Regions from separate parts of the Agrobacterium sp. GD03872 genome, predicted to be linked through region 3. Evidence: predicted binding sites of a transcription regulator. Region 3 holds the regulator's gene; each other region holds the start of a gene.
The links. The regulator LexA, encoded in region 3, represses DNA repair genes until DNA is damaged. The targets are predictions, from matches to a motif close to TGTTCNNNNTGTGTTCNG.
Positions count from the first base shown of each region.

Region 1: recA (recombinase RecA) is a predicted target of LexA. The motif match lies at 4,176-4,193, and genes of this name have one in related genera.
Region 2: dnaE (DNA polymerase III subunit alpha) is a predicted target of LexA. The motif match lies at 6,519-6,536, and genes of this name have one in related genera.

Region 1 is NZ_JAOCCY010000003.1:285,580-296,298, forward strand. It holds gene N5D22_RS08950 (VOC family protein) at 1-47, opposite strand, end outside; gene alaS (alanine--tRNA ligase) at 133-2,796, opposite strand; gene recA (recombinase RecA) at 3,032-4,117, opposite strand; gene N5D22_RS08965 (carbohydrate kinase family protein) at 4,364-5,305, shown strand; gene N5D22_RS08970 (pseudouridine-5'-phosphate glycosidase) at 5,335-6,258, shown strand; gene N5D22_RS08975 (OmpA family protein) at 6,506-8,761, opposite strand; gene N5D22_RS08980 (ABC transporter substrate-binding protein) at 9,103-9,876, shown strand; gene N5D22_RS08985 (ABC transporter permease) at 9,989-10,719, shown strand, end outside.
Region 2 is NZ_JAOCCY010000004.1:350,094-360,812, reverse strand. It holds gene N5D22_RS12790 (ribonuclease J) at 11-1,678, shown strand; gene N5D22_RS12785 (DUF1467 family protein) at 1,813-2,118, shown strand; gene proS (proline--tRNA ligase) at 2,754-4,076, shown strand; gene N5D22_RS12775 (lipoprotein-releasing ABC transporter permease subunit) at 4,200-5,507, shown strand; gene N5D22_RS12770 (ABC transporter ATP-binding protein) at 5,523-6,206, shown strand; gene dnaE (DNA polymerase III subunit alpha) at 6,749-10,249, shown strand; gene N5D22_RS12760 (L,D-transpeptidase family protein) at 10,261-10,719, opposite strand, start outside.
Region 3 is NZ_JAOCCY010000004.1:245,327-256,045, reverse strand. It holds gene lpxA (acyl-ACP--UDP-N-acetylglucosamine O-acyltransferase) at 1-670, shown strand, start outside; gene N5D22_RS12290 (LpxI family protein) at 674-1,555, shown strand; gene lpxB (lipid-A-disaccharide synthase) at 1,552-2,736, shown strand; gene gltA (citrate synthase) at 2,968-4,257, opposite strand; gene N5D22_RS12275 (ComEC/Rec2 family competence protein) at 4,565-7,000, shown strand; gene N5D22_RS12270 (glutathione S-transferase family protein) at 7,023-7,700, opposite strand; gene N5D22_RS12265 (hypothetical protein) at 7,829-8,071, opposite strand; gene lexA (transcriptional repressor LexA) at 8,127-8,849, opposite strand; gene N5D22_RS12255 (hypothetical protein) at 9,209-9,718, opposite strand; gene N5D22_RS12250 (helix-turn-helix domain-containing protein) at 10,219-10,719, shown strand, end outside.

The sequences.
Region 1 (10,719 bases), on a different contig from region 3:
GAGCAATTGATGTCGCGCACGAAAGGGATGGGATTTACAAAACGCATCGCTTCCCTCCGCCGCCTCTTTGGCGGCCCCTAAGGCCGAAACAAAAAGGCGGGGTAAAACCCCGCCCTCTTCAATTCACGCCTATCATGCAGCCAGCGCCGCCGCCACCGCTTCGATGGCATCCTGCGCCCTGGCGCCATCCGGGCCGCCGGCCTGCGCCATGTCGGGGCGACCGCCGCCGCCCTTGCCGCCAAGTGCGGCGGAAGCGGTGCGGACGATATCGACAGCGCTGAAACGGGCCGTCAGATCTTCGGTCACGGCCGCGACAGCGCTTGCCTTGCCGTCTTCGGAAACGGCAATCAACAGCACGACGCCCGAGCCGAGATTGGCCTTGGCCTCATCGGCAAGACCCTTGAGATCCTTGGCGTCGATGCCGGAGAGCGATTTCGCCAGGAAATTGACGCCGGCAACCTGCTTGACGTCGCTTGCGCCGGCGTCCGCCGAACCGCCGCCCATGGCAAGCTTCCGGCGCGCATCCGCAAGCTCACGTTCCAGCTTCTTGCGCTCATCGAGCAGGCCTTCGACACGCGACAGCACATCGCCCGGCTGAACCTTCAGCGACGAAGCGAGCGCCTTGACCCGCTCATCCTGCTCGGCGAGATAGGCAAGCGCGCCCTGACCCGTGACGGCTTCGAGACGGCGCACGCCCGCACCGACGGCGCTTTCACCGAGAATGCGGATGAGGCCGATCTGGCCGGTGGCCGCCACATGCGTGCCGCCGCAAAGCTCGACGGAATAGGGACGATTGGCTTTTGCGCCGTGAACGCCGGTGCCCATGGAGACGACACGAACTTCATCACCGTATTTTTCACCGAACAGCGCCATGGCGCCCTCGGCAATGGCGTCGTCGACGCTCATCAGGCGGGTCACGACCGGCGAGTTCTGCAGCACGATTTCGTTCGCCATTTCCTCGACGACCTTCAGCTCCTCGGCCGACATCGGCTTCGGATGCGAAACATCGAAACGCAGGCGCTCGGGCGCAACCAGCGAACCCTTCTGGGCAACGTGTGTGCCGAGCACTTCGCGCAATGCCTCGTGCAGCAGGTGGGTGGCGGAATGGTTGGCGCGCAGACGCGAGCGGCGGTCATGATCGACCGTCAGCTGAACGGCGTCGCCAACTTTCAGACCGCCCTTGGAGACCGTGCCCAAATGCACGAACAGGCCTTCGCCCTTCTTCTGGGTATCGGAAACGGCAAAGACGCCATTGTCGCCGGATATCACACCAGTATCGCCCATCTGGCCGCCGGACTCGCCATAAAACGGCGTCTGGTTAACCACGACCTGCACCGCCTCGCCATCGGCAGCGCTTTCAACAGCCTTACCGTCCTTGACGATCGCCAGGATGACGCCTTCAGCGGTTTCGGTGTCGTAACCGAGGAATTCGCTCGCGCCGAGCTTTTCCTTCAGCTCGAACCAGACGGTTTCGGTCGCCTTGTCGCCGGAACCGGCCCAATGCGAGCGGGCTTCGGCCTTCTGGCGCTCCATCGCATCGGTGAAACCGGAAAGATCGACGCCGATTTCGCGGGCGCGCAGCGCATCCTGCGTCAGGTCGAGCGGGAAACCGTAGGTGTCGTAAAGCTTGAAGGCGGTTTCGCCATCCAGCATGTCGCCCTTGTGCAGGGTCGAGGTGGCGTCTGACAGCAGCGACAGGCCGCGTTCCAGCGTCTTGCGGAAACGGGTTTCCTCAAGCTTCAGCGTCTCGGAAATCAGCGCCTCGGCACGGACCAGTTCCGGATAGGCGCGGCCCATCTGCTGCACCAGCGCCGGCAGCAGCTTGTAGATCAGCGGCTCGCGCGCGCCGAGAAGTTCGGCATGGCGCATGGCGCGCCGCATGATGCGGCGCAGGACATAACCACGGCCCTCATTGGACGGCAGAACGCCATCGGCGATCAGGAAGGCGGACGAACGCAGATGATCGGCGATGACGCGGTGGCTGGCGCGCTTTTCGCCTTCGGCCGGAACGCCGGTCGCTTCCACGGAAGCGGCAATCAGCGCGCGAAACAGGTCCGTATCGTAATTGTCATGCTTGCCCTGCAGCAGCGCCGAAATACGCTCAAGGCCCATGCCGGTGTCGATTGACGGACGCGGCAGGTCGATACGCTCTTCCTTCGTCAACTGCTCATATTGCATGAAGACGAGGTTCCATATCTCGATGAAGCGATCGCCATCCTCTTCCGGCGAGCCGGGCGGGCCGCCCCAGATATGATCGCCATGATCGTAGAAGATTTCCGAACAGGGACCGCAGGGGCCGGTATCGCCCATCGCCCAGAAATTGTCGCTGGTCGGAATGCGGATGATACGGTCGTCGGAGAAACCGGCGATCTTCTTCCAGAGGTTAAAGGCCTCATCGTCGGTGTGGTAGACGGTGACCAGCAGACGATTGCGGTCGATGCCGAATTCCTTGGTAATCAGGTTCCAGGCATGGGTGATCGCTTCTTCCTTGAAGTAATCGCCGAAGGAGAAATTGCCTAGCATTTCGAAGAAGGTGTGGTGACGGGCGGTATAACCGACATTGTCGAGGTCGTTATGCTTGCCGCCGGCGCGCACGCATTTCTGCGCCGAAGCGGCCGTGGAATAGGGACGGCTTTCAAGACCGGTGAAGACGTTCTTGAACTGCACCATGCCGGCATTGGTGAACATCAGTGTCGGATCGTTGCGCGGCACCAGCGGGCTGGAGGGCACGATCTCGTGTCCGTTCTTCTTGAAGTAGTCGAGAAAGGTCGACCGAATTTCATTCACACCGCTCATGCCCACACACCGCTCACAGCTGGAGTCCATCACTTCCACCCCGAAGGATGGCTATATTGCAAAATCACTGGCTTTTATCGTCCGCACCCGGCCCTGTCCAGCCATGGAGGCCCGCGAAGGCGCGCCGACAAACAAAAAGGGCCATGCGAGGCAAATCGCACGGCCCTTTTTGTTCAATCGCAGTTCACATCAGGCAAAACCACCGGGCAGGAAACACCCGCAGTTCTGCCGGAAATCAGCCGTCGTCGCCGTCGCTGTCACCGGCCTCCGGGCCGCCATTCTGCAGGAAGCGGTCGGCGATCAGGCCGGCATTCTGGCGCAGCGCCAGTTCGATCTCATTTGCCGTGTCCGGATTGTCGCGCAGGAAAATCTTGGCGTTTTCACGCCCCTGCCCCAGACGCTGGCTATTATAGGAGAACCATGCACCGGACTTCTCGACGATACCGGCCTTCACGCCGAGATCGACAAGCTCACCGGTCTTGGAGACGCCTTCGCCATACATGATGTCGAATTCCACCTGCTTGAAGGGCGGCGCCATCTTGTTCTTGACGACCTTGACACGCGTCTGGTTGCCGACAACCTCCTCGCGCTCCTTGACGGAGCCGATACGGCGGATGTCGAGGCGAACGGACGCATAGAACTTCAGCGCGTTGCCGCCCGTCGTCGTTTCCGGCGAACCGAACATGACGCCGATCTTCATGCGGATCTGGTTGATGAAGATCACCATGCACTTCGACTTCGAGATCGACGCCGTCAGCTTGCGCAGCGCCTGGCTCATCAAACGCGCTTGAAGACCCGGCAGGCTGTCGCCCATTTCGCCTTCGATTTCCGCCCGCGGCGTCAGCGCCGCAACGGAGTCGACGACCAGCACGTCAACCGCGCCGGAACGCACCAGCGTATCGGTAATTTCCAGCGCCTGTTCGCCCGTATCGGGCTGCGAGATCAAAAGGCCCTGCAAATCCACACCGAGCTTGCGGGCATAGACCGGATCGAGCGCATGTTCAGCGTCCACGAAGGCGCAGATGCCGCCCTTCTTCTGGGCTTCGGCAATGGTCTGCAATGCCAGCGTCGTTTTACCGGAGCTTTCCGGGCCGTAAATTTCAATGATGCGCCCCTTCGGCAGACCGCCGATGCCGAGCGCGATATCCAGGCTGAGCGAGCCCGTCGAAACGGTTTCCACTTCAACCACGTTTTCATTGGAACCGAGCTTCATGATCGATCCCTTGCCGAACGACCGTTCGATCTGGGAGAGCGCCGCTTCCAGTGCCTTGCTTTTATCCACCGATTTATCCTCTACGAGACGCAAAGAATTTTGTGCCATCCGAACCACCTTTAGGTTATTGAAGCCGCACAGGCAATGAAGCAGTATGGAAACGGTATGTACTCTATTTGTTCTCATTTCGCAAGGCTAAGCCAGCATATTGAAAACAAATAGCGATAAGTAGTTTGTTCTGCTTTCGTTTTTCCGTGCCCGGCCCATGGCCGCAAACCGGATGCGAGGTCAGGAAGACGTCAGTTTAGGCCGAATCGTCCGGTCTTTCCATCCGCCAAAGAGGGAAACGCAAGCGTGAAGAAAATACTCGTTCTGGGCGGCGCGCATATCGACAGGCGCGGCATGATCGAGACTGAGACGGCGCCCGGCGCGAGCAACCCCGGCTCGTGGATGGAAGAGGCCGGCGGCGGCGGTTTCAACGCCGCGCGCAATCTTTCCCGCCTCGGTTTTCAGGTCCGCATCATCGCCCCGCGCGGCGGCGACGTTACCGGCGAGGCGGTGGCGGAGGCCGCACGGCAGGCGGGCGTGGAAGATACGCCCTTCACCTTCCTCGATCGCCGCACGCCAAGCTACACCGCCATTCTGGAGCGTGACGGCAATCTGGTCATCGCGCTTGCCGACATGGACCTGTACAAGCTCTTCACTCCACGGCGCCTCAAGATACGCGCCGTTCGCGAGGCGATCACGGCGAGCGACATCCTGCTCTGCGACGCCAACCTGCCGGAAGATACGCTGACGGCGCTCGGCCTCGTCGCCCGCGCCTGCGAAAAGCCGCTGGCGGCCATCGCCATTTCGCCGGCCAAGGCGGTGAGGCTGAAAGCGGCGCTCGGCGATATCGACATCCTCTTCATGAACGAGGCGGAGGCCCGCGCGCTGACCGGGGAGACTGCGGCCAATGTCCGCGACTGGCCCGACATCCTGCGCAAGGCCGGGCTTTCCGGCGGCGTCGTTACCCGCGGCGCAAGTGAAGTCGTGGCCTTCAACGCAACCGAAAAAGCAATCCTCCACCCGCCGCTCATCCGCGAGGTAAAGGATGTGACCGGCGCGGGCGACGCCATGGCGTCGGGTTATCTTGCCGCCATCGCCGAGGGAAAGACGATTGCGCAAGCGTTGAGGCAAGGCGCGGCGGCGGCCGCCATCACCGTGCAATCGCCCTTCGCCACGTCCCAAGACCTATCAAAAGACAGTGTCGACGCCATGTTGGGGCTTGTTCCCCAGGCTGAAATGCTGGCATGAACCCGCTTTTAAAAACTGGAACAGATGCAATGACCCGCCCCATCTCCCCGCTCCTGCCCATCGTCTACTCTCGGGAAGTCGCCGCCGCCAAGCAGCGCGGCGCGCCGATCGTGGCGCTCGAATCGACCATCATCACCCACGGCATGCCCTATCCCGGCAATATCGAGATGGCGGAAAGCGTCGAGCAGATCATCCGTGATCAGGGTGCGGTTCCGGCCACCATCGCCGTCATTCACGGCACGCTGCATATCGGCCTTGAGAAGGACCAGCTCGAGGCGCTCGCCCAGACCACCGACGCCATGAAGGTTTCGCGCGCCGATATCGCCTTCGCGATTGCCGAACGCCGCACCGGCGCCACCACGGTTGCCGCCACCATGATCGCCGCCGCCCGCGCCGGCATCCGCGTTTTTGCGACAGGCGGTATCGGCGGCGTGCACAAGGGCGCTGAAGAGACCTTCGACATCTCCGCCGATCTGACCGAGCTTGCGAAGACCGGCGTGATCGTCGTCTGCGCCGGCGCGAAGGCGATCCTCGACATTCCGAAAACGCTCGAGGTTCTCGAAACCAATGGCGTGCCCGTCGTCACCTTCGGTTCGGAAGAATTCCCCGCCTTCTGGTCGCGTTCCTCCGGCCTGCCGAGCCCGCTCTCGCTGAACAGCCCGGCGGCGATTGCCAATTTCCAGGCAACCCGCGAACAGCTGGGTATCGATGGCGGCATGCTGGTGGCCAATCCCGTGCCCGAAGCAGACGAGATTCCGCGCGAGGAAATGGAAATCTACATCAACCGCGCCATCTCCCACGCCGAGCGCGACGAGGTCACCGGCAAGGAAGTCACCCCCTACCTGCTCGGCGACATCTTCCGCCTGACGGACGGCCGCAGCCTGGAAACCAATATCGCGCTGGTGCGCAACAATGCCCAGCTTGCGGCCGAGATCGCGGTGGCGCTGAACTGAAGACACATATCTCCCCTTCGGGCGGTTCCCAAAGGGAGTGCTGGCGAGGTTTTGGAGGCTGGAACAAACACTTCCTCCGTCATGCTCGGGCCTGTCCCGAGCATCTACTACGTCTCGACCGGAGGAAACCTGATTAGATCCTCGCCACAAGGGCGAGGATGACGTCGCGTATTTGGAAAGCCTGTCCCAACAAAAAAGGCCCGGAGAGCTTGCGCTTCCGGGCCTTTGTTTTTCCTGTCGAACCCAATCAGTTCTGGGCGACCGGCTTCACCAGCGGCGTCACGCGGCGGATGGTGACGCGGCGGTTCTGCTGTTCCGGGCCGAGCGTCTGGACCTTCAGGTAACGCTCGCCATAGCCCTGCGTCGCGAGGTTTTCCGGCGGGATGCCGTAAACGTCGGTCAAAACATTGGCGACGGAAGCGGCGCGTTCGTCGGAAAGCACGAGGTTGCTTTCATCGGAACCGACGGCGTCGGTATGGCCTTCGATGAGGAAGGTTTCCCCCGGGTTCCTGTCCAGCGCCTTATTGATGGCGTCAGCAACCTTGCGCAGCGAACGGGCCTGCGCCATCGGTATTTCGGCGCTGCCGGTAGCGAAGGTGATGGTATCGAGGTCGATACGGCGCACCTTGTCGCGGATACGGGCCGAATAACGCACTTCATCCAGCGAATAGACACGTTCCACCGGCTCGACCGGCGGCTGTTCCAGGAAGCGGTAATAATCTCGGTCCGGATCGCTCGAGGTGTCGATGATGTAGTCGCGCACAGGAATGCGCAGGCGCATCGGCGGCAGGTCGAGGCCGGGATCGCGATAGACGTAGTCACGATCAGGATCGTCCATCAGATCGGGCGCATAGAACAGCACATATTCCCGGCCGCGATCGTCGATGCGCGAACGCTGGATCACATCGCCGTAACGGTTGCGGATCGTCACCACCTGCGTGCCGTCACGCCGCTCCACGGTTTCGCGGACACGACCGCCGGGCAGGCGCTCGTAATAGGGCTCGCCGCCATCGCGGATGAAGCGCTGGTTGTCATCGCCGCGCACCACGACACGGTCGCCAAATTGCAGGATAATCGGCGCGTCGCGATCGCGGTCACGCGGGCGGCCTTCGCGCGGCTGCCATTCGCGCACGCCTTCCGGTCGCTCATATTGCGGACGACGGTCGACACGCTCGCCCTGCTGGGAGGTGATCGCCTCCATCTTCACGGGCGGCGGCGGTGCCTTGCCTTCGGCGGCGCCGGCGCGCTGCGCCTCGGCGTCCGATGTCGGCACCTTCACGTCGCCGGCCTGCTCGCGTTCACGACGGCGCTCCTCACGGGTCTGGCGGCTGCCGGAGCGTTCCACTTCCTTGTCGCTGTCGAGAACGGCGGCGCCCTTGTCGACCGGCAGAATGACGGTATCGGCCGTCTTGGACGGGTCCTTGGCGATGGCCTTGGCCTTGTCCAGCTCCTCCTTCGTCATCGGCGGCGCTTCCGTCTGCGGAACCGCAACCTGATTGGGGACCGGCTCACCGGCAGGCGCCTGCCCGGTCACGGCACCGCTCGGCGGCGGTGTCGGGCTGCCCGGCAGCGGCGCTGCGGGCTCTGTCCTGCCCTGCCCTTCGGCCGGTTTTTCGGAAGGCTGTTGGCCTGGCGCAGGGTTTGGCTGCGCCTCGGGTGCCGGCGGGCGCGCAGGGGTCGGCGCCTCGGTCGGAACAGGGGCTTCATTCGCGGCAGGCTCGGGAGCCGCTGGTTTCTTTTCCGGAACAGCCTTTTCGGCCGGTTCGGACGCCTTTTCCTCTACCTGCGGCTTTTTCTCCGGCGCCGGTTTGGCGGGCTGCTCGGCATTTTCAGGGCGGGCGGCAGGCTGTTCGTCGGCCGGCTCCTTTGCGCGTTCCTTGCGCGGACGCTGCTCACCCTCGCCTGCCGGCTGCTCGGCACGCTCCGGCTTGCGGGGGCGCTCCTTCGGCTGCTGTTCGGCCGGTGCGGCCTCAGGCGCAGCTTCGGGCGCCGCCTCCGGGCGCTGGCGGGCGGGACGCTGTTCGCCTTCGGCCTGCGGCTCCTGCGCAGGCTCGGCGCGGCGCGGGCGCTCCTGCGGTTGTTCGGCCGGTGCGGGTTCCGGGCGGGCTTCACGTTGCGGCTGCGGCTCCCGCTGGGGTTCCGGCTGCGCTTCGCGCTGGGGTTCCCGTTGCGGCTCGGGGCGCGGTTCGGCGGGTGCGGCTTCAGCCTTCGGCTCGGGCGGGCGTTCACGCGGCGGCTCCGGCGCCTGTTCCTGCTTCTGCGGCTCGGCCTGCGGCTGCGCCTCCTCGGCCTGCTGGCGCTGCTTGCGCAGAAGCTCTTCCGGATTCTGTTCTTCCGCGGCCTGCCCTTCCGGTTGCGCCTGCGCCAGAATCAGCGGGGTCTGCGACTGGGGCATCTGCGCCCGCGCGGCACCGGCAAAACCGGCGGCGGCCGGCTCCACCGCGATCGCCAGCGACATGAGGGGGAAAACCACCCCCGTCAGCAATGTGTTCTTCTTCAGCATCGGTGCTTCCTCATCTGCCATTTTTGGTCGCTTGTTTTGCGACATCTTGAATCCGGCTGCGCGTGCAGGCGCTGGTCAACGCCTCGCACAGGCTTCGGTTCCCATGATGGACAAAGCCTTGTGTACCGGAAATGAACAGATCAAGGCGTTTTCGTGAAAGCACTGCGGCGCAAACGCGGTCACTAATATTGCAGTTGCATTTTTTGACCAACCGGATGAATAATCTCATCCGCGCTGAAGGTCACAGGCGGTATCCTCCGTCCTGCCGCGCCCAGCGCCCATGGCGTCCGCACTGAAAATAACAACAGACTGCGGATGAACGACCAAAAGAGAGGATCGAAATGCCTATTTCCACCCGTCTGCTCGCAGCCGCATCGATTGCCGCCATCTCGCTGTTGTCAGGCGCAGCCCTCGCGCAGGACAAGATCGTCATCGGCACCGAAGGCGCCTATCCGCCCTTCAACAATCTCGAAGCCGACGGCACGCTGACCGGCTTCGACATCGACATCGCCAAGGCGCTGTGCGAACAAATGAAGGCCGAGTGCACCTTCGTCACCAATGACTGGGACGGCATCATCCCCGCCCTTCAGGCCAAGAAGTTCGACGCCATCATCGCGTCCATGTCGATCACGCCCGAGCGTCTCGAGAAGGTCGACTTCTCCAAGAAATATTACAACACCCCGCCGGCCATCGCCGTACCGAAGGATTCGCCGATCAAGTCCGTCGAGGACCTGAAGGGCAAGTCGCTCGGCGCGCAGGGTTCCACCACCCACTCCAACTATGCCGAAAAGCATTTCCCCGATGCCGACGTGAAGATGTATCCGACCGCCGACGAATATAAGCTCGACATCGCCAATGGCCGTATCGACGCCGTCATCGACGATATCGTCGTTCTGTCGGAATGGCTGAAGACGGATGCCGGCGCCTGCTGCAAGATCCTGACGCCGCTTCCGGTCGATGTCGAGATCAACGGCAATGGCGCGGGCGTCGCCGTGCGCAAGGGTGACACGGCGCTTGCCGACAAGTTCACCGCCGCCATCGCCGGCATTCGCGCCAGCGGCAAGTATCAGGAGATCAACAAAAAATACTTCGATTTCGACGTTTACGGCGAGTAAGCCGGTTCGATCTGTTGAAATCTCGTGGCGGAAGGCTTGCCCTTCCGCCATTTTTGTTTGAAAACGTCACGATAACAATCACGGCGGCTTAAGACCGCAGGGGAAAATTGGCATGAGCGGAGCATTTTCCGCCATAGGTGCGTTCTGGACCTATGTCTCGACACTTCTCGATCCCTTTTGCGGGCCGGTCGGTCTCTTCTCGCTTTTCGGAAACGGCACCCTGGTCGCCTGCGGCGATGCGGGCTGGGGCGACGAAATCGCCTTCGGCGTCAAGGTCACCATCTCGCTGGCGCTCGCCACCCTGCCCGTCGGGCTGCTGATCGGCTTCCTCATCGCGCTCGCTGCGCAATCGGAGGAAAAGTCGCTGCGGCTGGCGACCGGCATCTACACCACCATCTTCCGCGGCCTGCCGGAACTGCTGACGCTCTTCATCGTCTATTACGGCATACAGATGCTGCTGCAATCGGTGGCCGGTTATGTCGGCATTACCGGTCCGGTCGAGATCAACGCCTTCGTGGCGGGCATGGTGGCGCTATCGGTGGTGTTTTCATCCTACGCGTCCGAAGTGCTGCTCTCCGCCTTCAAGGCCATACCGAAGGGCCAATATGAGGCGGGTCACGCCCTTGGCCTGTCGCGCGGCCGCACCATGGTGCTCATCATCATCCCGCAGCTGGTCAGGATCGCCCTGCCCGGCATGACCAATCTCTGGGTCATCCTGCTGAAGGACACCTCCTACGTCTCGATCATCGGCCTTGCCGATATCGTCCGCCAGACCGGCATCGCCGCCCGCGTCAGCAAGGAAGCCTTCTTCTTCTACAGCATCGCCTGCCTGCTCTACCTCAT
Region 2 (10,719 bases), 100 kb from region 3:
AAGAAAAACAATGGCTAAACAGGACGAACTGGTCTTTGTGCCGCTCGGCGGCGTGGGTGAAATCGGCATGAATCTGGCGCTTTACGGCTACGGGCCGGAAAGCAAGCGCCAATGGATCATGGTGGATTGCGGCGTAACCTTCGCCGGCCCGGACCTGCCGGGCGTCGATCTGGTACTGCCTGACATCGGCTATATCGCCGAGCAGAAGAAGAACCTCAAGGGCATCATCATCACCCACGCTCATGAGGACCATTATGGCGCGCTGAACGATCTCTGGCCCGGCCTCAACGTGCCGGTCTATGCCTCGCCTTTCACCGCCGGCATGCTGGAAGCCAAGCGCGCCTATGAAGGCACACGCGCCGAAATTCCGGTGACGATCTTCAAGGCGGGCGACCGCATCAATGTCGGCCCGTTCGAAATCGAGGCGGTCGGCGTCAACCACTCCATTCCGGAGCCGATGTCGCTGGTCATCCGCACGCCGCTCGGCAATGTCATCCACACCGGTGACTGGAAAATCGACGAGGCCCCATCGCTCGGGCCGTTGACGGATGAGGCGCGTTTCCGCGCCATCGGCGAAGAGGGCGTACTGGCGCTGATGTGCGACAGCACGAATTCGGTGCGCGATGGTGTGTCGCCCTCCGAACACGAGGTTTCCGAAGGCCTGCGGCAGATCATCGAGAATGCCGAGGGCCGCGTGGCGGTCACCACCTTCTCCTCCAATGTCGGGCGCATCCGCTCGATCGCGCAGGCGGCAGAGGCCGCGGGTCGCGAGGTGTTGCTGCTCGGCTCGTCGCTGAAGCGTGTCGTTAATGTCTCGCAGGATCTCGGCATCATGGAAGGCATCAAGCCGTTCCTCGCCGAAGATGAATATGGTTATATTCCGCGCGACCGGGTGGTGCTGATCCTGACCGGTTCGCAGGGCGAGCCGCGCGCCGCGCTCGCCAAGCTTTCGCGTGACGAGATGCGCAACGTGGCGCTCGCTTCCGGCGATACGGTGGTGTTCTCCTCGCGCGCCATCCCCGGCAATGAGAAGGCGATCATCGACATCAAGAACGGCCTCATCGAACAGGGCGTCCATATCGTCACCGACAATGAGGCGCTGGTGCATGTTTCCGGCCATCCGCGCCGCAATGAGCTTCTGAGGATGTATGAATGGACGAAGCCGCAGATCGTCGTGCCCGTGCATGGCGAGGCGGCGCATCTGGTGGCGCAGAAGGAACTGGCCGAACAGGCCGGCATCGCGCAGGTGCCGAAGGTGCGCAACGGCAATGTCCTGCGCCTTGCGCCCGGCCCGGCCGAGGTCATCGATGACGTGCCGCATGGCCGCGTCTTCAAGGATGGCAATCTCGTCGGCGATATGGACGAGATGGGCATCAGCAATCGCCGCAAGCTTTCCTTCGCCGGCCATGTCGCGGTCAATGTCGTGCTGGATAGCCGCTATGATTTCGTCGGCGATCCCGATGTCGTGCCCTTCGGCCTGCCGGAATTCGACGACGAGGACGAGGCGATGGAAGACACGCTTTATGACGCCGTGCTCGGCGCCGTCGAAAGCATTCCGCGCGCTCGCCGCAAGGATCTGGATCTGTTGCGTGAAGCGGTGCGCCGCGCCGTGCGCGCCGCCGCCAACCAGAGCTGGGGCAAGAAGCCGATCGTGACGGTTTTTGTGACCAAGGTCTGAGCCGGGGGATTCCCGGCAACCAGCCCGGGCGCCTGTCTCTTCTTCGTTGATTTTAGGGCCGTGCCGCAAAGCGCGGCCCTTCTGTTTTTTCTTTTAGTGTTTCTTGCGGAGAAGTGATTCCGATCTGCCGATGAATGCGTTACAAGAAGCGCATTGTGCAGGAGGATCACATGCCGCTTCTTTCGGTTTTCGCCGTTTATTTCATCGTCTGGTGGACGGTGCTGTTCATCGTGCTGCCGATTGGCCTGCGCACCCAGGAGGAGGAGGGCGATGTGGCGCTCGGCACGGTCGCCAGCGCACCATCCAGCTTCAAAGGCGGGCGGATCGTCCTGTGGACGACGCTTATCTCCGCCCTGATCTGTGGGCTCTGGTACGGCGGAACCTGGTGGTTCGGTGTCAGCCTCGATGATCTGCCGAGAATTATCCCCGTTTTTGACTGAATATGATGCGGACGGCCGCCCGGTTTGCGGGTAATCGCAGCCCGCGCCTGTGCTTGCCGGTTATCACCGCGGCCGAAGGCCTGTCATATGGATGTCATCTCCGTCGTGCACACAACAGAAGCGTGTCTGACGGCGATTCACCGTCATAATTTTACCGGAATAACGAGCCGGGGCTGATGTGCGGGTATAAAGCAAAAAAAAACAAGGCCTTTCAGCCTTGTTTTCCAGGTTTCGCGTGATCTGTAACCGTTGCCGGGGCTGCGAACGAGCGCGCCTAAGATCTGATCCTCCCAAGACTGACCGCGAAAATGACAAGAATTTAAACTTCTTGCCTCTTTTGTAAGCTAAAGCTAGCTCAAACCCCCATGCTTGTCATCTCATTTTTTGCATATTTGTTACAGTCGGCAAAAAATTCCCTATGGTGCATTATGTCGCACCCGATCAAGAATATTATTCCGGCCAAAGCGTTTTGATGCGAATTAGCTATCGCGAAAATACCTTGAAATGGCCTTTGTCGCTCTTTTCATGCCGGGTTTTCTTCTTGACGGGAAACGGCTATATCCGGCGCCAATATCCCTCTATTCGGGGCGATTCCCGCGTCTTTGGCGCTGTCGTCCGCATCAATGGAAGCCGTCATGCGTCTCAGCCGTTACTTCATGCCCATTCTGAAGGAAAACCCCAAGGAAGCGGAGATTGTTTCCCACCGCCTCATGCTGCGCGCCGGCATGATCCGGCAGCAATCGGCTGGCATCTATTCCTGGCTGCCGCTCGGCAAGCGTGTTCTGGACAAGGTCAACCGGATCATCCGCGAGGAGCAGGACCGTTCCGGCGCCATCGAGCTTCTGATGCCGACGCTGCAATCGGCCGAACTCTGGCAGGAAAGCGGCCGTTACGACGATTACGGCAAGGAAATGCTGCGCATCAAGGACCGTCAGGACCGCCAGATGCTCTACGGCCCCACGAATGAGGAGATGATCACCGACATCTTCCGTTCCTATGTGAAGTCCTACAAGAACCTGCCGCTTAACCTCTATCACATCCAGCTGAAGTTCCGCGACGAGGTGCGTCCGCGTTTCGGCACCATGCGCTCGCGCGAGTTCCTGATGAAGGACGCCTATTCCTTCGACCTCACCAAGGAAGACGCGATCCATTCCTATAACAAGATGTTCGTGGCTTACCTGCGCACCTTCGAGCGCCTTGGCCTGCGCGCCATCCCCATGCGCGCCGATACCGGCCCCATCGGCGGCAATCACAGCCATGAATTCATCATTCTGGCCGATACCGGCGAATCCGAAGTCTTCTGCCACAAGAGCTTCCTCAATCGCGCCATTCCGGCCGAAAGCACCGACTTCGACGATGTCGCAGCACTTCAGGGCGTATTCGACGAATGGACGGCCGATTATGCCGCGACGTCCGAAATGCATGACGAAGCCGCCTATGACGCCATTCCCGAAGGCGAGCGCCTTTCCGCGCGCGGCATTGAAGTTGGCCATATCTTCTATTTCGGCACCAAATATTCCGAGCCGATGGGCGCGAAAGTGCAGGGTGCGGACGGCAAGGAACACCCTGTCCACATGGGTTCTTATGGTATCGGACCGACACGCCTTGTTCCCGCCATCATTGAAGCATCGCATGACGAGAACGGAATCATCTGGCCGGCTTCGGTCGCTCCCTTCGATGTCGTCATCATCAACATGAAGGCTGGCGATGCTGCCTGCGATGCTGCTTGCGAAAAGCTGTATTATCAGCTCTCCAGCGCCGGCAAGGATGTTCTTTACGACGACACGGACGACCGTGCGGGCCAGAAATTCGCCACCGCCGACCTGATCGGCGTACCGCTGCAGATCATCGTCGGTCCGCGTTCGGTCGCGAATGGCGAAGTCGAGGTCAAGGATCGCAAGACCGGCGAGCGGGAAACCGTCACGGTCGAAGCGGCGATGAACAGGGTGCTCGGCTAAGCGCGAGTGGAAGACGGAGCGGCTTCACCTGAAGTCCGCTCCGGTTTTGTAACGCGGATGCCGCGAAATAGGGGCCGGTTTTAGGAAAAGACCGGCCTTGCAGTTTGAGATCAGGGAGACGACATGGCACAAGCCGAGGCTGACAAGGGTGCGGCTGTTTCCGCCGGGACAAAGACCGCCCGGCCGTTTTCCGCTTTTGAACGCATGGTGGCCTGGCGCTATCTGCGGTCGCGGCGCAAGGAAGCGTTCATTTCCGTCATCGCCGGTTTTTCCTTTGTCGGCATCATGCTTGGCGTGGCGACGCTGATCATCGTCATGGCTGTCATGAACGGTTTCCGCACGGAGCTGATTTCGCGCATTCTCGGCATCAACGGCCATATGATCGTGCAGCCGATCGACCAGCCCTTTAATAATTACGATGAGCTGGCGAAGAAGTTCGCCGCCGTTCCCGGCGTCACCATGGCCCTGCCGCTGGTGGAAGGCCAGACGCTTGCCTCCGGCCGGGGCGGTGCGGGCTCCGGCGCTCTGGTGCGCGGCGTGCGCCAGGAGGATATCGACAAGGTCAAGGAAGTCGCCACCAACATCAAGACCGGCGATCTCGTCGGCTTCATGGCGGGTGAGGGCGTTCTTGTCGGCTCCAGGCTCGCCGCCCAGCTCGGCGTAACGGCCGGTGACGATATCACCCTCATTTCCCCGGAAGGCGACGTGACGCCGATGGGCGTCAATCCGCGCGTCAAATCCTACAAGATCTCAGGCGTCTTCGAGATCGGCATGTCGGAATATGACGCCTCGATGATCTATATGCCGCTGTCCGAAGCCCAGCTTTATTTCAATGCCGACGGCATCGTGCAATCCATCGAGCTATATGTCAGCCGTCCTGACGATGTCGATGGCATTCGCCCGCTGGTGGAGCAGGCCGCCGAACGGCAGATCTATATCACCGACTGGAGACAGCGGAACCAGACCTTCTTCTCCGCCCTGCAGGTGGAAAGAAACGTGATGTTCATGATCCTCACCCTCATCGTTCTGGTGGCGGCGCTGAACATCATTTCCGGCCTCATCATGCTGGTGAAGGACAAGGGCAGCGATATCGCCATCCTGCGCACCATGGGCGCAAGCTCCGGCTCCGTGATGCGCATCTTTTTCATGACCGGGGCGGCCATCGGCATGGTCGGCACCTTTGCCGGCGTGGCGCTCGGTGTCATCGTCTGCCTCAACGTGGAATCCATCCGCCAGTTCTTCTCCTGGATATCGGGCACGGTGCTGTTCGATCCGCAGCTTTATTTCCTGAGCCAGCTTCCGGCCGAAATGGATATCAGCGAAACCATTTCCGTTGTCATCATGGCGCTGACGCTCTCTTTCCTGGCAACGATCTTCCCGGCATGGCGGGCTTCCAAGCTCGATCCGGTGCAGGCCCTGCGTTACGAATAAGGACCGCTTCGCAATATGGCAAAAAAAACAGTGCTGCGGCTTACCGGCGTCGAGAGAACCTATGGTCAGGGCGAGACGTCGCTTTCCATTCTGCGCAAGGCTGATTTCGAATTGAAGAGCGGCGAGATGGTGGCGCTGGTCGCGCCTTCGGGAACCGGCAAATCCACGCTGCTGCATCTGGCGGGGCTGCTGGAACATCCAGATGCCGGCGAGGTCTATATTAACAACGCGCCCTGCAACGGTCTGCCGGATGAAACGCGAACCGCGATCCGCCGCAGCGATATCGGTTTTGTCTACCAGTTCCATCATCTCCTGCCGGAATTCTCGGCGGTGGAGAATGTGATGATGCCCCAGCTTATCGCCGGCCTGACGCAGGCGGAAGCGCGCAAGCGCGCCAGCGCGCTGCTGGACTACATGCGGGTCGGCCATCGTGGTGAACACCGTCCGGCGGAACTCTCCGGCGGTGAACAGCAGCGTGTCGCCATCGCCCGCGCCGTTGCCAATGCACCGCTCCTGCTGCTTGCCGACGAGCCGACCGGCAATCTCGATCCGGAAACCGCCCATTATGTTTTCGATGCGCTGGAAGCGCTGGTGCGTCAATCCGGCCTCGCGGCGCTGATCGCCACCCACAATCATGAACTCGCCGCCCGCATGGACCGTCGCGTGACGCTGGCCGACGGCAAGATCGTCGATTTCTGAGCTGATGCGCGATGCACAACCCTCGTGCGCCAATTTTTCCATAGCGCTCGAAACGATCGCTCCCGCCGATTGGGGTGAATGACGGCTCCGGGGCGGGATTGCGCCACGCTGGAAAGTCGATCCGTCCGGTGCTCTCCAGAGAACGCCCGTTCTCCAAATTTGAATTTTTTCCGAACCCGGGGGGTGTTTTTACCTCCGGGTTTTTTCGTTTTGGAGTCAGTGGCTTGCTGTTCTCCATGTGGGAACCGAAGGCGATTCTACGGCATTGGCAAGGGGAATATCAGCAAAACCCTGTTGACAATCGAACAAAATGAGAACAAAGTTGGAACATAACGAGTAAGGAGAGACCAATGACTGATTTCATCCGTGACGTTGCCGCCTTTGCCTCCATCGCTGTCTTCGTAGCCAGCTTTTCGGTGATCCTCACCGCCCTGTGAAGAGTACACCGGCGCAGAAACCTGTATGGACGCCGTAAAGCGGTGGACTTTGAGCGCCGGAAATCGGAAAATCGCCCCCTCGATTCAGAATGACAGGATGATGATATGGGCGATACGGTTGCGCGTGGAGAGACCTCTGGCGAAACGCTGAAAACTCCCGGTTTCGTCCACCTGCGGGTTCATTCCGCCTACTCCCTGCTTGAGGGGGCCTTGCCCCTCAAGAAAATCATGTCCAAGGCCGTCGCAGATGGCCAGCCGGCCATTGCCATTACCGACACAAACAATCTCTTCGTCGCGCTGGAATTTTCCGAAAAGGCGCGGGATGAAGGTTTGCAGCCCATCATCGGCTGCCAGTTGTCCATCGACATGCAGGATGCGGCGGAGGATCGCCGCAACCACAACAGCCATTTTCAGAAACTTCCGGCCATCGTGCTTCTGGCGGCCAATGCCGAAGGGTACGAGCGGCTGGTGGATATCGTCAGCCGCGCCTATCTGGAAGGCGAGGGCAGTGGCCATTCCGTGCATATTACCCGTGCATGGCTGGAAGAAGCCTCCAATGCCGGCCTGATCGCGCTGACGGGCGCTTCCGGCGGTCCGGTGGATATGGCCTTGAAGGAGGGGCATGCTGCCCAGGCGAAGGAACGGCTGCTGGCGCTGAAGTCACTCTTCGGTGATAGGCTTTATATCGAATTGCAGCGCCAGTCCGGTTATGACCGTTCCCATGAGCGGCGCATGATCGGTCTCGCTTATGACCATGATATTCCGCTGGTTGCCACCAACGAAGCATTTTTCCCCTCCAAGGCTGACTATGAGGCGCATGATGCGCTGATGGCGGTGGCGCACAACGCCATTGTCTCGGATGACAGCCGTTTCAGGCTGACGCCCGATCACTACCTCAAAAGTCGGGAGGAAATGGCGGCGCTGTTTGCCGATCTTCCCGAGGCGCTGGAAAACACCGTCGAGATCGCGCTGCGCTGCTCCTACGTGTTGAAGAAGCGCGGGCCGATCCTGCCGCGTTTCACCGGCGCCAGCGACGATCCGGAGGCGGCGGAACGCGCCGAAGCCGAAGAGCTTCGCCGCCAGGCGGTGGAGGGGCTGGATCAGCGGCTGGCGGCGCTTGGCATGGCGCCCGGCTATACCGAGCAGGAGTACCGCGACAGGCTGGATTTCGAACTCGGCGTCATCTCGCGCATGAAGTTTCCCGGTTACTTCCTGATCGTTGCCGACTTCATCAAATGGGCCAAGCAGCATGATATTCCGGTCGGGCCGGGCCGTGGTTCGGGTGCGGGGTCGCTTGTCGCTTATGCGCTGACGATTACCGACGTCGATCCTCTGCGCTTCTCATTGCTGTTCGAACGCTTCCTCAATCCCGAACGCGTTTCGATGCCCGACTTCGATATCGACTTCTGTCAGGATCGTCGCGAAGAGGTGATCCGCTACGTGCAGGCCAAATATGGCCGCGAGCAGGTGGCGCAGATCATCACCTTCGGTTCGCTGCAGGCGCGCGCGGCCTTGCGCGACGTCGGCCGCGTGCTGGAAATGCCCTATGGGCAGGTGGACAAGATCTGCAAGCTGGTGCCCAACAATCCGGCCAACCCGACACCGCTGTCAAAGGCGATCGAGGAAGAGCCGCGGCTGCAGGAAGAGGCGGACAAGGAGCCGGTCGTCGCCCGTCTGCTCGATATCGCCCAGAAGATCGAGGGGCTCTACCGCCACGCCTCCACCCACGCCGCCGGTATCGTCATCGGTGACCGTCCGCTGTCGAAGCTGGTGCCGATGTATCGCGATCCGCGCTCGGATATGCCGGTCACCCAGTTCAACATGAAATGGGTGGAAAGCGCCGGCCTTGTCAAATTTGACTTCCTCGGCCTGAAGACGCTGACGGTGCTGAAGGTCGCCGTCGATTTCGTTGCCAAGCGCGGCATCAAGGTCGATCTTGCCGCCATCCCGCTCGAAGACGCCAAAACCTATGAGATGCTCTCGCGTGGCGAGACCATCGGCGTGTTCCAGGTGGAAAGTGCCGGCATGCGCAAGGCGCTGATCGGCATGCGGCCGGACTGCATCGAGGACATTATCGCGCTGGTGGCGCTTTACCGTCCCGGCCCGATGGAGAACATTCCGGTCTATAATGCCCGCAAACATGGCGAGGAGGAGCTGGAATCGATCCATCCGACCATCGACCATCTGCTGAAGGAAACGCAGGGCGTTATCGTCTATCAGGAACAGGTGATGCAGATCGCCCAGGTCCTGTCAGGTTATTCGCTCGGCGAAGCCGATCTTCTGCGCCGCGCCATGGGCAAGAAGATCAAGGAGGAGATGGACAAGCAGCGCGAACGTTTCGTCGACGGCGCCATCAAGAACGGCGTCTCGAAGCCGCAGGCCGACACCATCTTCGATCTTCTGGCGAAATTCGCCAATTATGGCTTCAACAAGAGCCATGCCGCGGCTTACGCCATCGTTTCCTACCAGACCGCCTATATGAAGGCGCATTATCCGGTGGAGTTCCTGGCGGCCTCCATGACGCTCGATATGGCGAACACGGAAAAGCTCAACGATTTCCGCCAGGATGCCGGCCGCCTTGGCATCGAGGTCGTCGCACCGTCGGTGCAGACTTCCTTCCGGCAATTCGAGACGGGCGAGAACCGCATCTATTATTCGCTGGCCGCCATCAAGGGCGTGGGCGAGGGGGCGGTGGAACACATTGTCCAGGTTCGCGACGGCAAGCCGTTCACGAGCCTTGAGGATTTCTGCCTGCGCATCGATCCCAGGCAGATCAACCGGCGGGTGCTGGAAAGCCTCATCAATGCCGGCGCCTTCGATTGTTTCGGCCGCGACCGCGCCGAACTGATCGGCGGGCTGGACCGTATCATCGGTTATGCGCAGATGGCGCAGAACAACCGCACCATTGGACAATCGGACATGTTCGGCTCCGGTGGTGGAAGCGGACCGGAAAAGCTCATCCTTCCCGCCTTCCAGCCTTGGCTTGCCTCCGAAAAGCTGCTGCGCGAATATCAGGTGCTCGGCTTTTACCTCACCGCCCATCCGCTCGATACCTATCGCCCCGTGCTGGAAAAGCTGCGGGTGCAGAATTTCGCCGATTTTTCCGCCGCGGTGAAACAGGGCGCGACCGCCGGGCGTCTGGCCGGCACCGTCACCGGCAAGCAGGAGCGCAAGACGCGCACCGGCAACAAGATGGGTATCGTCACCTTCTCGGATGCGTCAGGACAATATGAGGCGGTGCTGTTTTCCGAAGGGCTCGGCCAGTTCCGCGATCTGCTGGAAGTCGGCAAATCGCTGGTCATCACCGTGCAGGCGGAAGAACGCCCTGAGGGCATCGGTCTGCGTATCCAGACGGCGCAGTCGCTGGAAGAGAAATCCGTGCAGATGCAGAAGGCCCTGCGGGTTTATGTGCGCGATTCCGGCCCGCTGAAAACCGTTGCCCGCCACCTTAACACCAAGGGTGACGGTTCGGTCTATTTCATCGTCATCAAGGATGAGGGCAGCCGCGAGATCGAGGTGGAGCTGACCGAGAAATACCGAATATCGCCGGAAATCGCCGCTGCGCTACGGTCTGCGCCCGGTGTCGTTGATGTGGAGCTGGTGTGAGGCGAAAGCCGTCACACCGGTCCTTCCCTTGTAACCGTGATGAAGTCGGTCCCGGCCCCTGTCTCCATCTGGTGACTGAGGTCTGAAACAGTGATCGAGCTTCCGGTTGAAAGTTCCTGTTCGATCCGGCTGCGTATCTCTGCAGGAATTTCGAGACGACCGAGCGCGGCGCTCAGCTGGTCGAAACCGCCGGGCGCTTCGGTCACGGTGATGCCGAGCCGCTTGCGGGATGCCGCCGGCAGATGGTTTTCCAGCGTCACGCCGTTCCATTCGGCGGTTCCGGCGGTGCGATCCACGGAGACGGCTTCGAAGAAATGAGTTCCGAGCGCCACTTCCGGGTCCTTGATGTCGATGGCGGCCTCGAACAGCGGCTTGAAATCCTGCCGCACCATGATCTGGCCGGTCGGCGGGTGGTCTTCGCCAGCGGAGGCATAAAGCGCCGTCACGAAAGCATCGGTCAGAAGCGGGCC
Region 3 (10,719 bases):
CGCCGTTGTTTCCGGCCTGACGGTCATCGGCCGCGGGTCGGTCGTCCATCCCATGGCGGTCATCGGCGGCACGCCGCAGGCGGTTCGCCACGACGGTTCGGAGACGACGCTGGAGATCGGCGAGCGCTGCATCATGCGCGAAGGCGTGACGATGAATGCCGGCAGTTCCGACGGTAGCAGCAAGACCATTATCGGTAACGACAATCTTTTCCTTGCCAACTCGCATGTGGCACATGATTGCCGTCTCGGCAGCCATATCGTCCTGTCCAACAATGTGATGCTGGCGGGTCATGTCACCATCGAGGATCGCGCCATCCTCGGCGGCGGCTGTGCCGTACACCAGTTCACCCGCATCGGCCGTCAGGCATTCATCGGCGGGCTGTCGGCGGTCAATTACGACGTTATTCCCTATGGCATGCTGAACGGTAATCCCGGCATTCTCGGCGGTCTCAACGTCGTCGGCATGACGCGCGCCGGTATCGAGCGCGCCGATATCCATAAGGTCAGGCGCATCTACAAGCAGATTTTCGAGGCAGAAGGCACGATCCGCGGCAATGCGGCGGCAATCGACCGTAACGACTATCTGGATTGCCCACAGGCGCTTGAAATCATCGATTTCATCGGTGCGGACAGCGATCGCGCGATCTCGTCACCCAACCGGGGCAAGTGAGCCGTGACAGGCGGCGGGCGTCTCGCCATTGTGGCCGGTAGCGGCCAGCTGCCGCTTTATGTGGCGACCGCCGCCCGTGAGATGGGTGAAAACCCCTTCATTGTTCGGCTGCGCGACGATTCCCGTTTCGACTGGAGCGGTTTCGACAATGCCGTCATCAGTGTCGGTGATGTCGCGGGCCTCGGTCGCCTGCTGCGTGAAAATCAGGTAGATCGCGTCGTGCTGTCCGGCGCCGTTGCGCGGCGGCCGGAATGGCGGGAAATCCGCCCCACGGTCGGTATCCTGCTCAAACTGCCGTCCATCGTCAGAACGCTGCTGTCGAGCGGCGACGACGCCGTTCTGCAGATGGTCATCAAGATTATCGGCACGCTCGGCGCAAAAGTCATCGGCGCGCACGAGATCGCGCCGGGCCTGTTGGCGACGACCGGTGTTTTCGGCGCGCAGAAGCCCGCCGAAGAAGACCTGAAGGATATTCGCAAGGCGGCCGAGGCGGCACTCGCACTCGGCAAGCTCGATGTCGGGCAGGGGGCGGTCTCCGTCGGTGGCCGTATCGTCGCGCTTGAGGGTGTCGAGGGTACGGATGGCATGCTGGCGCGTGTCGCGGCGCTGCGGGCCGAAGGCCGCATCTCGCCCCGCCGCAGGGGTGTGCTGGTCAAGCTGTGCAAACCCCAGCAGGATGTGCGCGCCGACCTGCCGACAATCGGCATGGAGACCGTCGAAAATGCCCGGAAAGCCGGGCTGGCGGGCATCGCCGTCGAGGCCGGTCGGGCGCTGGTGCTCGATCGCGACGCGATGTTGAAAGCCGCCGATGCTGCGGGCATATTCGTCTGCGGTATCGACACGTCACTCGGCGGAGACATGGTTGGCGGAGACATGATCGGATGACAGCGGCATTAAAGGTTGCGGTTATCGCCGGAGAAGTTTCCGGTGATCTTCTGGGTGCGGATCTCATCCGCTCGCTCAAGGCCCAATATCCGGGTCCCATCGAGCTGTTGGGTGTCGGCGGCGAGGCGCTGGAGACGCAGGGGCTGGTTTCGCTGTTCGACTACTCCGAACTCTCCATCATGGGCTTCACACAGGTTCTCAAAAAGCTGCCGAAGCTCATTGCGCGGATCAACCAGACGGCAGCGGCTATCGCCGCAGCAAAACCGGATGTTCTGCTGATCATCGACAGTCCGGATTTCACCCATCGTGTGGCCAAGAAAGTTCGTCGGCAATTGCCGCAGCTGCCGGTCGTCAATTATGTCTGCCCCAGTGTCTGGGCATGGAAGGAGTATCGCGCGGTGGCGATGCTCTCCTATGTCGATCACGTCCTCGCCCTGCTACCCTTCGAGCCGGAGGCAATGCGGCGTCTCGGCGGCCCGCCGACGAGCTTTGTCGGCCATCGTCTCAGTGTTGATGCCGATGTGCTGGCGGTGCGGCAGAAGCGCGCCGCGCGGCTGCTTCCAGCCGACGGTCAGCCGAAAACCATTCTTCTCCTGCCGGGCTCGCGTTCCACCGAAACGACGCGGCTGATGGAGCCGTTTCAGGAGGCCGCGAAGGCCTTTGTGGAACGCAACGGCCCGACGCGGTTTCTGTTGCCGACCGTGCCACGTCAGGAAAACCGCATCCGTGAGATGGCGGCGTCATGGCCGGAGGATATAAGGCCGGAAATCGGCGCCGACGCTGCCTTCAAATGGAATGCCTTTGCCGAGGCCGATGCGGCGGTTGCCGCATCCGGCACCGTCATTCTCGAACTCGCGCTCGCCGGCGTGCCGACGATCTCCGTCTATAAGACCGACTGGATTTTCACCATGCTCAGCAAGCGGGTGAAAACCTGGACTGGCGCCCTGCCGAACCTGATTGCCGATTACGCCCTCGTGCCGGAATATTTCAACGAGGTGGTCAGGGCAGGCTCTATGCTGCGCTGGGCCGAGCGCCTGTCTTCCGACACGATCGAAAGGCGGGCGATGCTGGAAGGTTATGCGCTGGTACAGCAGCGTTTGCACACGGATGTGCCTCCGGGCGAAACCGGCGCGGCTATTCTTCTCGATGTCCTGAAGAGCAAAAATACCGCTTCGATGTAACCCGTTCATCCACGGCTTTACCTAAAGATCCCCTCGGCGCTCGATGCCGCGCCGGTCACGGAAGTGCCGGCCGCCACGCGTGGTCCCGCTGCAAGAAGTCCTCGGCAATCCACCAACCGAAACTCAAGCAGGTCTCCGGCGTTGTGGCGCATCCCCGATCGCTCCGCGCGCATCATAAAAAAGGCCGGCGGATGAAACCCGCCGGCCTTCATTGTTAGATGGCTTTCCAGCTTAACGCTTGGAGACCGGAACGTAGTCGCGCTTGCCGGCGCCCGTGTAGAGCTGGCGCGGACGGCCGATGCGCTGCTGCGGATCTTCGATCATTTCGTTCCACTGAGCGATCCAGCCGACGGTGCGGGCGAGTGCGAAGAGAACGGTGAACATGGTCGTGGGGAAGCCGAGCGCCTTCAGCGTGATGCCCGAATAGAAGTCGACATTCGGATAAAGCTTCTTTTCGACGAAATAGGGGTCGGAAAGGGCGATCTTTTCCAGTTCCAGTGCGACCTGCATGATCGGATCGTCGGAATTGCCGGTGGCTTCCAGCACTTCATACATCGTCTTCTGCATGATCTTGGCGCGCGGATCGTAGTTCTTGTAGACGCGGTGGCCAAAGCCCATCAGACGGAACGGATCGTTCTTGTCCTTGGCGCGGGCGATATATTCCGGAATACGGTCAACCGAGCCGATTTCGTTGAGCATGTTGAGCGCCGCTTCGTTGGCGCCGCCGTGAGCCGGGCCCCAGAGGCAGGCGATGCCAGCCGCGATACAGGCGAACGGGTTGGCGCCGGAAGAACCGGCAAGACGCACCGTGGAGGTGGAGGCGTTCTGCTCATGGTCGGCATGCAGGATGAAGATGCGGTCCATGGCGCGGGCCAGAACCGGATCGACCTTGTATTCCTCGCAGGGCACGGCAAAGCACATGTGCAGGAAGTTGGAGGCGTAGTCGAGATCGTTCTTCGGGTAAACGAAGGGCTGGCCGATATGGTACTTGTAGGCCATGGCGGCGATCGTCGGCATCTTGGCGATCATGCGCAGCGAAGCGACCATGCGCTGATGCGGATCGGTGATGTCGGTCGAGTCGTGGTAGAAGGCCGAGAGCGCGCCGACCGTACCGCACATGACGGCCATCGGATGCGCATCGCGACGATAGCCGGTGAAGAAGCGGCTCATCTGTTCATGCACCATGGTGTGGCGCGTGACGCGGGTGTCGAAATCCTTCTTCTGCGCAGCGGTCGGCAGTTCGCCGTAAAGCAGCAGGTAGCAGGTTTCCAGGAAGTCGCCCTGTTCGGCAAGCTGCTCGATGGGGAAGCCACGATGCAGGAGAACGCCCTCGTCACCGTCAATATAGGTGATCTTGGATTCGCAGGAGGCCGTCGACGTGAAACCCGGGTCGTAGGTGAAGGAGCCCGTGTGTTTATACAGCGTGCCGATATCGACGACGCTTGGCCCGATCGTGCCTTCCCTGACCGGGAGTTCGACCTGCTTGTCGCCAAGTGTCACTGTAGCGCTTTTTTCCGTCATACTGATCCTCCGAAAACATGCGGGTGGGGGCGTTGAGACACGCCCCGCGGTTAAGCGTCTACCGATTAGCTATATGATCCTTGCGCCGATGCCAAGCTATCCAAAGGTCAAATTGTGCATTGCGGCAAACGCAATTGCGTTGCTTCCGGCTTTGTCGGCGATAGCAATTCAATCTCGGTCAACGCCGCGTTAAAGGAAAGCATTGCAATCCCCCGCATCCGCCTGCAAACCTGTTTCCGGTGCGGCAGGGGCGCGGCGCGGATTGCTCGGTCAAGGGGAAAAACAGCATTTCGGATATGCGGAAACGATGCAGGGCGGATTGCCCTGCACGGCGGATATCCTGTCCCCGCTGCGCCGGACCGGCGATATCGCGATCTATGATCCGCCTGCCATTGCCGGCAGGCCGAAGCTGCGAACTGTCGTCTCTCAAAAAATCACCGCATGCTTCGCAGAGGAGCGCGAATTCGGCCATGATTTCCTTTTTGTGCCGGTCGTCATCGGCTGTGGTGCGATCCTCTGGTTTTCCCTCGATACATCGCCTTCATTCCCGGTTCTGGCGATCACATGTCTGATCGCCGCAGGCCTGGCAGTCTTCACGAAATATCGCTCGGGTCTGGCGGCGACGGCCTGCGGCTTTTTCGCGCTGTTCTTGCTGGGCATGCTTTTCGCCGAGGTCGAAACGCGGCGGGCGGGGACCGTGGTGCTGGATACGCCCGTCACCACCACCGTCATTGGCACGGTCACCCGTCGGGAGGTCGATGCGCGCGGCGACTGGCGATATATCGTGCGACTGGCTGTGACGGAGGCGCCGACATTGTCACGCCCGCCGGGGAAGGTTTCGCTGCTGGCGCGCGGCGGAGGAGAGCCGGTCGCCCTTGGCGCAACCATCCGCGGCAAGGCGCGGCTTTCGCCGCCTTCCGGCCCGGCCTTGCCGGGGCTCAACGATTTTGCCTTCGCCTCCTATTTTCGAGGCATAGGCGCAACGGGCTTCTTTTATAAATCGCCACAAACGGTCATGTCACCGGCCGACGATATCAAGGCTGGAACGGACTGGCTGGAATGGGCCGATAGGCAGCTCTATGGCCTGCGCACCGCCATTGCCGAACGCATCCGCAACACGATTGGCGGTGATGCCGGGGCCTTTGCCGCCTCCATCGTCACCGATGAGAGACAGGCGATATCGGCAGAGACGATGGAAGCGCTGCGGCTTTCCGGCCTTGCCCATATCGTTGCCATATCCGGGCTCAACATGGCGCTGGCGTCAGGCATATTTTTCGTCGGGCTAAGGCTCGCCTTCAGCCTGTTTCCGGCATTTGCGCAGCACTGGCCCGTCAAGAAGATCTCGGCTTTCGCTGCGCTCCTGATGACGCTTGCCTATTATCTGATTTCCGGTTTCGCCGTCTCCGCCGAACGCGCCTGGCTGATGATGTCGGTGATGCTGGTCGCGGTTCTCTTCGATCAGCCTTCGCTCAGCCTCAGAAATGTTGCGCTTTCCGCTCTGGTCATTCTTGCCCTGTCGCCCTCGGAAATCATGGGGCCGAGCTTCCAGATGTCCTTTGCCGCGACAATAGCGCTCGTCTCCGCCTATGCCGCCTGGAGCCGCTGGCGCAGCGACCGCGAGCGCCTGTACATCGGACGCAAGCCGGTGTGGATGACTGTCGCGGAAATGACGGGCGCCATTATCGGCGGTGTCATCACCACATCGCTGATTGGCGGGCTTTCGACGGCCATCTATTCCGCCGAGCATTTCCAGCGTGTCACCACCTATGGACTTTTTGCCAATCTGGCGGCCATGCCGCTGATGTCGCTGATCGTCATGCCCTTTGGCCTGATTGCCATGCTGCTCATGCCCTTCGGGCTCGACGCGCCGTTTCTGAAGATCATGGGCTATGGCATGGCGCTCGTCATCGCGGTTGCGCAGGAGGTGGCGTCCTGGGGCGGCAGCGCGGCGACGGGGCGGCCGCATGGCTGGTTTCTGGGTCTTGCTTCGGCCGGCTTTCTGCTGCTGACGCTGCTGCGCAGCCGGCTTGCGCTTCTTGGCGTTCCCCTGCTGCTGCTCGCCTTCGGCCTGTCAGCGGCCACGGCCTATCGCAATCCGCCCGATCTGCTTGTCCATGAGGATGGCGAGTTGGTGGCGATGCTGGAGGACGGCAAGGTTTACACAACGAAGGCGCAGCCGCGGGGGTTCGTTTATGGCCAGTGGCAAAGAGCATTGCTGCTGCCGGAACAACCAGTGCCGCCCGTCATTCTCAAGAAAGACGCCGCGGCGACCACGGTGGCCTTTGCCGCGAAAACCAGGCTTGCCCCGGAAGAGATGAGGGCGGTCGCGCGGCAGATGACGGAGGCCCTGAGAGACGCGGAGCCCGGTGTCTTCACCTGCCGCAAGGGCATATGGTGTGTGGCCCGCGCCGGAAGCGGTGAATGGATCGTCGTTCTGGAAGACGGTCGCTTTGCGGGAAAAGCCTGCGATATCGCCGATATCGTTATCGTTTCCCGCAGAACTGCCTTTTCACAATGCCGCTCGGGCGCATTGCTGCTGAACCGCGATATTTTGCGGCGAACCGGTTCGCTGGAGATTGATTTCGCCGGCAGCGATCAGGCAGGGGTCGTCGGCAGGCTGCGCGCCGCAATCGCCGGAACGGACAGGCCATGGAGCGAACACCGCTCTTACGACTGGAAAAGCGGCCGTTTTGACCGCGACGTGCCGGATGCCGTCACCCGGCTGCTGGCGGTATCGCCGTAAGCGCCGCCAGCCTCATGACTCGTCAGGCCTTGACGCGCAGATCGGCGGTCAATTCACCGATACCGCCGATTTCTTCTTCATGCGCCGCATCGCGCCAGACTTCCTTCAGGCCGGCCTCGTACCATTCACGCATGGCGGGCAGGGCGAGCAGTCGGTCGCAATAGGCTTTCGCCGCAGGCGAAAGATCGGCGCCGTAGGTCTGGAAACGGAATGCCACCGGGCAGAAGAAGGCATCTACCGCCGTGAATTTCTGGCCGGCGAGATAAGGCCCGCCGAATTTCGCGAGGCCTTCGCTCCACAGCGTATCGATCCGCTTGATATCCGCCGCAAGCCCGGCATCGCCGCCCTGCGGTTTTACGCGAATGCCGACCGACATGGGGTAGAGATTGCGCAGCGTGGAGAAGCCCGCATGCATTTCGCTTGCGGCAGAACGTGACCAGGCCCGCGCCTGCTTGTCGCTTGCCCAGACGCCCTGATGTCTTTCAGCGAGATATTCGGCGATCGAAAGCGATTCCCAGATCGTCACGCCCTCGTCGACAAGGCAGGGCACCTTGCCCGTCGGCGAGAAGGTGGCGAATGAAACGCCTTCGCCGAAGGGGACAAGTTTTTCATCGAAGGCGATGCCGAGCGTGCGCATCAATACCCATGGCCGCAGCGACCATGAGGAATAATTCTTGTTGGCGATATAAAGATCGTACATGGCGCGTCTCCCGGATATGCTGCGCTTCTTATACCTGTCGAAGCGCCGCGGAATATCGAAAATAATCCATGGCACCCATAAGTCCCGTTGATGGGTGACGAAGGGCAGGGGGGCGGGCACCTCGGGTATCACCATTCGGTGACGGCGCTGCGTCCCGCTGTTTCCCGGTCGGCAATACCCGCAACGCCGCCGAAAACTTGCGCCAGACGGCGCGGGATCACAAAAGTCCGCCCGCCGGGCCAGAAGCCACGTGAAACACCCATATGAAATTGCTGTCGATCTTTGCCGGAAGAAACAAATCCGCCCATGGAAAGAACGATCTGTCCAGCTTCCTCACAATCAGCCGAATTGCGGGATGCCGCCATCTTCAATGGGAATTGCATCTACACAACGATCCCGCTTCGAGAGGATGACGGTTGACCCGGATCAATGGTAACGGCGGATCAGCCCAACCAGCTTGCCCTGGATTTTCACCCGGTCCGGCCCGAAGATGCGGGTCTCATAGGCGGGATTGGCCGCTTCCAGAGCAATGGAGGCGCCCTTGCGGCGGAAACGTTTCAGGGTCGCTTCCTCATCGTCCACCAGAGCCACGACGATATCGCCCGGATTGGCGGTATTGCCATTGCGGATGATGACGGTGTCGCCATCGAAAATGCCGGCCTCGATCATCGAATCGCCCTTGACCTCAAGCGCGTAATGTTCGCCCGAACCCAGCATGTCGACCGGAACGGCCACATCGTGAGTGTTGTTCTGGATGGCGGAAATCGGCACACCGGCGGCAATGCGGCCCATGACGGGAACGGTGACGGCGCCGCCGAGATCATTGGCTGGCGCCTTGGGGGCAGGGGCCGGTTCCGGCGCCTTTGGCTTGCCGAGACTGCCTTCGATAACGCTCGGAGAAAAACCGCGCTGCGGCCTTGCGCCCGGAGCGTAAGCCTCGGGCAGCTTGATGACTTCCAGCGCCCGAGCCCTATTAGGTAGCCGGCGAATAAACCCGCGCTCTTCGAGGGCGGTGATCAGCCGATGGATGCCGGATTTGGAGGCAAGATCGAGTGCGTCCTTCATTTCATCGAAGGAGGGCGGCACGCCGGACTCTTTCATTCTTTCATGAATGAAGAGAAGCAATTCCTGCTGTTTGCGCGTGAGCATGAGGAAAACACCCTTGAGAATCGTCGTTGAAGTCGCGAAACAAATACAGAACGAACACTATATGTTCCATATGTGTTCTGCAATCCCCTAAAATTTCGTGAAGCTGTGGAGGTGCGAAAACAAAACGGGAATGGCGCGCCAAAAACTCCGGTAGATAAGCTGGAATGAAAACCGCAAAATTTCGTTGTTTTTATTGGATTTTTTTCCCGTAAATAGGGGTCCCCAATCGCTGTATTGGCAAACCTCGTAATGCGTCATTCTCGCGTAGCGGCTAAGTGACTGATTACGCAGAATATATTGGGAACCTTCTCACGATCTAATGCTCTGCGATGTTGTGATTGGGAACCTTATTGGGAACCCTATAGCTCATCTGGCCGAAGCATATCACGAAGCAACCCCATCTTTTCTTGTCGATCTTCGACCAAGGCCGCCACCACTCTGGCTATTTCGCTAGTTGTGAACTCGGAGGGTTTGCCTTCCGCGCTCACACCGATCCAGCCACCGCTACGAACCATGTGCTGTAGATCGCCCTCGAAACCAAGGAGTACTTCGGCCCAAGTTTCATACGCGTCTTTCTCTTTGGCGGGGTCGAGGATATCGCGATACTGGTCAAAAAGCCGGAAGAACGCTGACAGGATCGCCACCCTCTCACGCTGTGTTGCTATGTAGCCGATCTCTTCATTGAAGGCCGCTTCAGGGCCATATAGTGCGGTAAGGATTTGCTGCTGGGCTAAAGGTACTGCCTCTCGCCGCCGCCATGCGGCGATAGCCTGCTTAGATAGAGCAAGGCTCTTCGCAAGTTCGGTATCAGTTTCCACGCCAACCAGCCGTTTTAGGTTGTCGATGTATAGGTCTATCGGTTTCTTCATTTTTTCCCCGTTGACAAGTACACAAAATGTAGTCATGACTACATCATGATTACTGCATCTCTCTCCGTTCGTGACATACCAGCCAGCGCAGCATTGTTAAATGCGGTGCGAGGAAGATTCATTGCAAGTGGTACATCGTTAAATCAGTGGTGCATTGCGAACAAGATTGATCGAGTTTGGGCTTCGGACGCGCTCGTGGGTAAAAGAAATGGCCCTAAAGCCCTAGCTTTACGCGAAAGACTTATCTCCGTCGCGGAGCGGCTTTAATGCAGGAAGCCGCTTGGATCACAACAATTGAATTTGCGTTCGTAACAGGGATGCAGAGGCAAGTAGCTAACAGGTTATGTCAGGCCATTGTCGCAGGAACGAAGCGACTGTGGCATGGACACGCACTCGAAGTCCGTACCGTCCACGGTCGCGGCGGTCGCTCTGGCATTCAATATCAGGTCAAAGTTTCCAGCCTTCCAGAGCATCTTAAAGACCGTTTAAAGGCGCTTCAAATGACCAATGAAGTCGTGTCGAGCTTTCGTCTCGGCGACGACACCGCCCATCATGAGCGGGCGTGGAAATTCGAAATCATCGAACCGGCTGTTAAACAGCCCAAGGGCAGCGCCGAGCGCAAGGCCGAAATCGACAGACTGGAAGGCGTTTCCCGCCTCGACTGGACCGGCCACAAGCGCACGCTCACCAAATCCACGCTCTATAAGTGGATCGAGACTTACGAGCTATACGGCATCGTCGGCCTTGCACAGCGCGTTCGTCGCGACAAAGGCGACAAGAAGGTGTTTGTCAGCCGTGCTTGGATGAAGGCCGTCCCGTTCGATCATGAGACGATGGGGACGATTCACAGCGATCTCAAGCAGTACGTGCGCAGCCTGATCAAAGGCGGGTCGCAGTTCAAGCAAACCCGCGTTCTGGCTGGCGAAAAGCTCAAGGATATCACGGGAGCTTACGGCTTTGAGACCGATAATCCTTTGGTCTTTTCCATCCCGCAGGAGTTC